2 linked regions of the Desulfurobacterium sp. TC5-1 genome follow. The protein of the gene in region 1 interacts with the protein of each later gene in a pairwise test. Links are inferred from orthologs where the notes say so. Each region holds a gene or a part of one and is shown in the gene's direction. Other genes may lie near its edges.

Evidence for each region.
Region 2: the proteins of secD (region 1) and pheT interact in binary tests that used the Escherichia coli proteins (3 or more experiments, as listed by UniProt). The link is inferred for Desulfurobacterium sp. TC5-1 from one-to-one orthologs.

Annotation. Positions count from the first base shown.
Region 1 is NZ_ATXC01000001.1:178,194-181,774, forward strand. The notes cover bases 385-3,210. They hold secD (protein translocase subunit SecD), read left to right. Parts: upstream 385-941; coding sequence 942-2,480; downstream 2,481-3,210. Other genes in these bases: H153_RS09800 (hypothetical protein), read left to right, coding at 385-822; secF (protein translocase subunit SecF), read left to right, coding at 2,494-3,210. Outside these bases: more of H153_RS09800, read left to right, coding at 43-384; more of secF, read left to right, coding at 3,211-3,375; H153_RS0100945 (LptF/LptG family permease), read left to right, coding at 3,372-3,581. UniProt on the Escherichia coli protein: Part of the Sec protein translocase complex. Interacts with the SecYEG preprotein conducting channel. SecDF uses the proton motive force (PMF) to complete protein translocation after the ATP-dependent function of SecA.
Region 2 is NZ_ATXC01000001.1:788,592-791,685, forward strand. It holds pheT (phenylalanine--tRNA ligase subunit beta), read left to right. Parts: upstream 1-400; coding sequence 401-2,788; downstream 2,789-3,094. Other genes in the region: pheS (phenylalanine--tRNA ligase subunit alpha), read left to right, coding at 1-404; H153_RS0104075 (cell division protein ZapA), read left to right, coding at 2,802-3,094.

The DNA of each region.
Region 1 (3,581 bases):
TTTTTGAATATATGTAACTAAAACAGGACAGGGAGTAGAAGAATGAGGATAGGGAGAGTTTTAGTAGCCTTCATGATTGGTATGGTGATGGGGGGAAGTGCCTCTCTTGCGGCTGAGTGTGGTGGAAAAGGTTATACGGGCACAGATAGTTCTTATTGTTTAAAGTGTCATAAGCCTTGTGTAACCTCTGTTCTCTGTAAAGGTGAACCTAAAGAGTGTGTTCATGTTCCATCATCTTTTCCCCTTGCTAACGGTCAGGTTACATGCGTTACCTGCCACGATATGAGTGGAAAAGAGTCAGATATGTTTCTTAGAGGTAACGTTGCAAAGAATCAAGCGCTTTCTTTTTGTTTAAACTGCCACAGTAAGGAGTGTTATGCAAAGTTTAATCCTCACGAAGGTATGTGGCTTTATTCGGGTAAGAAGCTAAGGCAGACGTGTGCTTACTGTCATGGAAAGGATAATTCGGCGGATCCAAGGAAGGTTTGTGTTGGATGCCACACCAAAAATCCACATCCCGGTGCTCTTGAGCACGTAGGACAGAAGTGTGAAGTTGCAAATCTTCCATCAGTTAATGGAAGAATCCATTGTATTACATGTCACAATCCACACCCGACTTCATTTGACAAACACGAAGGTAAACTTCTATCAGGAGTTGGGGAAGAGGTGGCAAAGGCAGACTTTGAAGCCACACTCAAAACCATTTCATTCAGGAATCTTGAACATGTTGAGTTTAAGAATGATCCCCGTCAGCTTATGAGGATGGAGACGGAAAATGGAAAACTTTGTTTAAACTGTCATAAAGATATTCCGAATAACTGAAGGTGTTTTTAGCTTTATAAAAGCCCGCTTTAAAGCGGGCTTTTTCTTTTTTGCTAACAGATTTAACGGAAACCGTGTATAATAAGTCCTTGATTTTAGCCGTACTGTGGGAGTGAGATATGAAAAATTTGAAGTGGAGAATACTGGTTATTTTTGCAGTTCTTTTATGTGCTGTTTATGTTAGCTTAACTAAAAAGGTGAATCTTGGACTTGACCTTCAGGGCGGAACACACCTTGTTCTCCAGGTTGATACAGAGAAAGCACTTGAAGATGAAACCTCTTCGTATATGAGGGAAATAAAAACGTTGCTTCAAAAGGAGAATATTCCTGTTCTTGATATTAAAAGAGAAGGTACTTCTATTTCAATTGAATTACTTGATGCTGATAAGGTTTCTCAGGCTGAGAAGTTATTAAGTAAAGATTATGGAGACATATTTGATATTAAAGAAGCAGGTAATTCTACAATAAAACTTTCAATGAAAAATTCTTATAAACAGAAAGAAGTTGATAGACTTTGTAATCAGGCGCTTGAAACGATAAGAAACAGAATTGACGAGCTTGGCGTTGCTGAGCCAGTTATTGTGAGGAGCGGTAAAGACAGGATAATAGTTGAACTTCCAGGTGTTAAAAATCCAGATAGGGCTAAAAAGATACTTGGACGGGTTGCAAAGCTTGAGTTTAAACAGGTTATTGATGTTGCACCTTCAAAAGAGGAGCTTTTAAAGAAGCTTGGCGGAAAGGTTCCGTCTGATGAACAAATCCTTGTTCAGGAGATTAAGAAAAACGGTAAAGTTGTTAACAGGATGTATTATCTTGTGAAAAGAGAACCTATCCTGACGGGTGCTTATTTGAAAGATGCCTATCCGAGTGTTGATGAATACAACATGCCGGCCGTAAGTTTTGAACTTAAGAGTCAGGGTGCAAAGATTTTTGAGCAATATACAGCTTCTCACATAGGAACAAGACTTGCTATTGTTCTTGATAATAAGGTTCAATCAGCACCTGTTATCCGTTCTCAGATTGGCGGAAGGGGTCAAATAACAGGACAGTTTACGTATCAAGAAGCAAAAGATCTCGCTATTGTTTTAAGGGCCGGTGCACTTCCTGCACCTGTAAAGATTATAGAGGAGACTACCATAGGACCATCTCTCGGTCATGAATCTATCTCTAAAGGTATTAAATCTGCTATCGCTGGTTTAGTAATTGTTATGGTGTTTATGGTAGTTTATTATAAGTTTTCTGGTTTTGTAGCCGATGTTGCTCTTATGATGAATGTTATTCTTCTGTGGGCTCTTCTTGCACTTCTCGGGGCAACGCTGACACTTCCAGGTATAGCAGGTTACATCCTGACAATAGGTATGTCTGTTGACGCTAACGTTATTATTTTTGAGCGTATAAGAGAGGAGCTAAAGAAAGGCCGTTCCCTTATATCTGCTGTTGAGGTTGGATTTTCTTCTGCCTGGGGTACAATTCTTGATGCCAATGTAACAACACTTGCCTCTGCGGCAGTTCTTTTCCAGTTTGGAACAGGGCCGATTAAAGGTTTTGCCGTAACACTTTCACTTGGTATTCTCTGCAGCATGTTTACTGCTGTTTTTGTTACAAAAGTTATTCTTGATGTAATAGTTAAATACAAACCTCAACTTTTTAGCATCTAAGGAGTAAAAAAGTATGGAAAGAGAGTTTGATTTTATAGGAAAGAGATATATAGCTTATGCGATTTCCCTTCTTTTGATTGTAGGAACCTGGGTTTATGGTCTTTATAAGGGGCCTCGTTTTGGTATTGACTTTACCGGTGGTGTTTTGGTTCAGGTAAAAGTTGAAGGGAGTGTGAATGCCGAAAAATTGCGGGAAATTTTCAAGAAAACGGATATAGGAAACGGTATAACGGTTCAGCAGATTCAAACGGGAAATGAGTACATTTTGAAAGTTCCTGCTGCCAATAATGTTAACCGTATTGTTGAAGAAATAAAGACAACGTTGACAGGTAAACTTAAAGATAAAGTTCAGATTTTGAGAGTTGAGATGATAGGTCCTGCGGTGGGAAAAGAATTGAAAGAAAAAGGACTGCTGGCGGTTCTTTATTCATTTATTGCCATTCTGATATATGTAGCATGGAGATTTGAACCGGTTTTTGCCGTTACCTCTGTTTTAGCCCTTTTTCACGATGCTCTTATTACTGTAGGTTTTCTTATGGTTACAGGAAGAGAATTTAATCTTCCTGTTGTTGCTGCTATCCTTACGGTCATAGGTTATTCTATCAATGATACGATTGTTGTCTTTGACAGAATAAGGGAAAATATGCAAATATATAAAAATTCAAAGCCTTTTGAAGAGCTTGTAAATGAGAGCATTAATCAAACCCTTTCAAGAACAATAATAACTTCTCTTACGACATTCTTTGTTGTTCTCTGTCTCTTTTTGTTTGGCGGTAGTACTATAAATAACTTTTCATTCGCACTTCTTGTCGGAATCATAACAGGTACCTATTCATCTATATTTATAGCAAGTTCCCTTGTTGTTGATTGGTACAGGATAAGAAAGAGGAAATGAAGGTTCTGCATAGGTATGTTTTAAAAGAGATTTTACGTCTTTTTTTACTGCTCTTCGTCGTGTTTATTTTGATAGTGATTATGAACCGTGCCTCTTTTATAGCTGAAACGGTACTTGGATACGGGATACCTGTTTCTTCTCTCTTTGTTATTCTCTTTAAAATGGTGCCTTCATTTTTGGGCCTTCTGATACCTATGTCTCTAACA
Region 2 (3,094 bases), 610 kb from region 1 along the record:
TTGAAGGACTTATGGTTGATACATCAGTAACATTTGCAGACCTAAAAGGTGTTCTTGAACTTTTCTTGAGAGAATTCTTCGGTTCTGAAACAAAAGTTAGATTTAGACCAAGCTTCTTTCCATTTACAGAACCAAGTGCCGAAGTGGATATTGGCTGTGTAATATGCGGTGGCAAAGGCTGTAAAGTATGTAAAGGAACAGGGTGGCTTGAAGTCCTTGGCTGTGGAATGGTCGACCCTGCAGTGTTCAAGGCAGTAAACATCGATCCCGAAATTTACCAGGGATTCGCCTTTGGAATGGGCGTTGAAAGACTTACAATGCTCAAATACGGAATAGACGATTTAAGACTTTTCTTTGAAAACGACTTAAGATTCATAAAACAGTTCAAAGGGTTGGAAGTATGAGAATAACGTACAACTGGTTAAAAGAGTTCATAGATATTGAAGACCTATCTCCGCAGGAAGTTGCGGACATTATGACAGACATAGGTATAGAGGTTGATTCTGTTACCTATGCAGGAAAAGATATAGAAAAGGTCGTTATAGGTAAAATACTAACCATTGAAAAACATCCAAACGCTGACAAGTTAAAAATCTGTCAGGTAGATGTTGGAGACACCGTTCTTCAAATCGTAACAGGTGCCGATAACATATTTGAAGGCGCTGTTATCCCTGTAGCCCTTCACGGTTCAAAGCTTCCAATAGGTATAAGAATCAAAAAAAGCAAACTCAGAGGCGTTGAATCAAACGGAATGCTCTGCTCAGAGGAAGAACTTGGACTTACTACCCATTCCGAAGGGATAATGATCCTTCCCGAAGATGCAGGACTTCAGATCGGGGAAGATGCGGTAAAAGCTTTAGGACTTGATGACTGGATAATAGAATACGAAATAACAACCAACCGTCCAGATGCTCTAAGTGTGCTTGGCATTGCAAGAGAACTTAAAAGCGTATTGGGCAGAGAAATTGTACTGCCGGAGACTTCTTTCTCAACCATTGATGAAAATGCTTTAGACGCTCTTACACTTTCAGTGAAGGATGAAGTTGCCTGCCCAAGGTACGACGGTTTTGTTGCAAGAAACGTAAAAGTTAAACAATCACCTCTCTTCATGCAGATGAGGCTTTACAAGGTTGGATTAAGACCCATAAACAACGTTGTTGACATAACAAACTACGTTCTCTACGAATTAGGTCAGCCAATGCATGCTTTTGATGCCGACAAACTAACTGAAAACACAATCATTGTTAGAAGGGCAAAGGACGGTGAAACAATCGTAACGCTTGACGGAATTGAGAGAAAACTCACTTCAGAAGACTTAGTAATAGCAGACGCGGAAAGACCTGTGGCTCTTGCAGGCATAATGGGCGGGGAAGATTCAGGTGTTACATTCAACACCGACAGAATTGTTCTTGAAAGTGCACATTTTGAACCGCTAACAATCAGGAAAACAGCAAAAAGGTTGGGTATCTCAACTGACGCCTCTTACAGATTTGAAAGAGGTGCGGACATAGAAGCAACAATCTGTGCAGCTGAAAGGGCACTTCACCTCCTTCAAAAATTCGCAGATGCCGAAATCTACTCTGGAAAAGTGGAATTCTATCCAAAACCTTACACACCTAAAGTCATCGTTTTCAATCCGGAGAAAGTTAAAAAGCTTATTGGAGTTGACATCCCACCGAGAAAATCCTTTGAAATCCTTAACTCCTTGGGTTTCCCTGTTAAGAAAGAACAGGACTACATTATCGTAAAAGTGCCGTCCTGGAGAAAGTACGACGTCTCAAGGGAAGTAGACCTCATAGAAGAGGTTGTCCGCATCTACGGAATGAAAAAGATAGAAAGCACCTATCCGCTTTTGCATTCTAACGTAGAAAGGCCCCGTAGATTTGACAACATAATGAAAACAAAAGAGTTCCTATCCGCAAAAGGATTGAACGAAGCGATAAACTACAGTTTCATCGGAAAGAAACTTTACGACGCGTTCGGTCTTGATTTTGAAAACCTTATCAAAATATCCAACCCTCTGTCAGAAGAATGGGTTGGAATGAGAGACCTTTTAACTCCTTCACTGGTTAACAACTGCGTTCAAAATGTTAAAAGAAACGAAAAAAACGTGGCCCTATTTGAAGTTTCTGTTGTATTTGAAAACGTTGGAAAAGAACTTCCTGATGAAAAATTACACGCCGCTTTCCTGCTCTCAGGAAAACTTCCTGAAGGAATTTACAATGAAAGGGAAGTTGATTTCTACGACATTAAAGGAATAGCAGAAGAACTTATAGAATACTTTGGTCTAAAAGCTGAATTTGAAAGGTCAGAAGAGAAATTTCTCCACCCGGGACAATCTGCAAACATCGTAATAAATGGTGAAAAAGCAGGATTTATAGGCAGAATTCATCCTGATATTGAAGAGAACATGGGGATAAAACAACCTGTTTTTGCAGGTGAAATAGTTCTTGAAAAGCTTTTTGAACTTGCGGGCAAGGAAAAGAAAAGCTTTAAAAAACTTCCTAAATTCCCACCTGTAACAAGAGATATAGCTGTTTTGGTAGACAGGGAAATACCCGCATCAAAAGTTGAAGAGATTATTAAAAAAGCAGCTGGAAAACTTCTTGAAAAGATAAAACTGTTTGACGTTTATGAAGGAGAAAACATTCCAGAGGGCAAAAAAAGCTTAGCATTCTCACTTATTTTCAGGTCACCTCAAAAAACATTGTCAGATGAGGAAGTTTCTCGTATAATAGATAAAGTAGTTAAAAAACTCAGTGAGTCCAACATCACCATAAGGGCATAAGAGGAAGTGGAAAGTGGCAAATTTGCCAAACACAGTTGAGATAATTATCTCCGGCAGGAGATTTACCATAAGGACAGACAAAGATCCTGAGTACGTAAGGCATCTTGGTATTAAACTTGAGAAGATGCTGGATCGTATAAGAGCTGGCAACAATCGTATAACCTATGACAAAGCTTTAATAATAGCCTGTCTCTACCTGCTTGATGAGAATGAATCTCTCAGAGAACAGATAAGGGATCTTGGCATTGAAATTCAGCGGCTACATGAAGAAGGTGCCAAGATTCTAATCAACTCAAGAAAAATAGC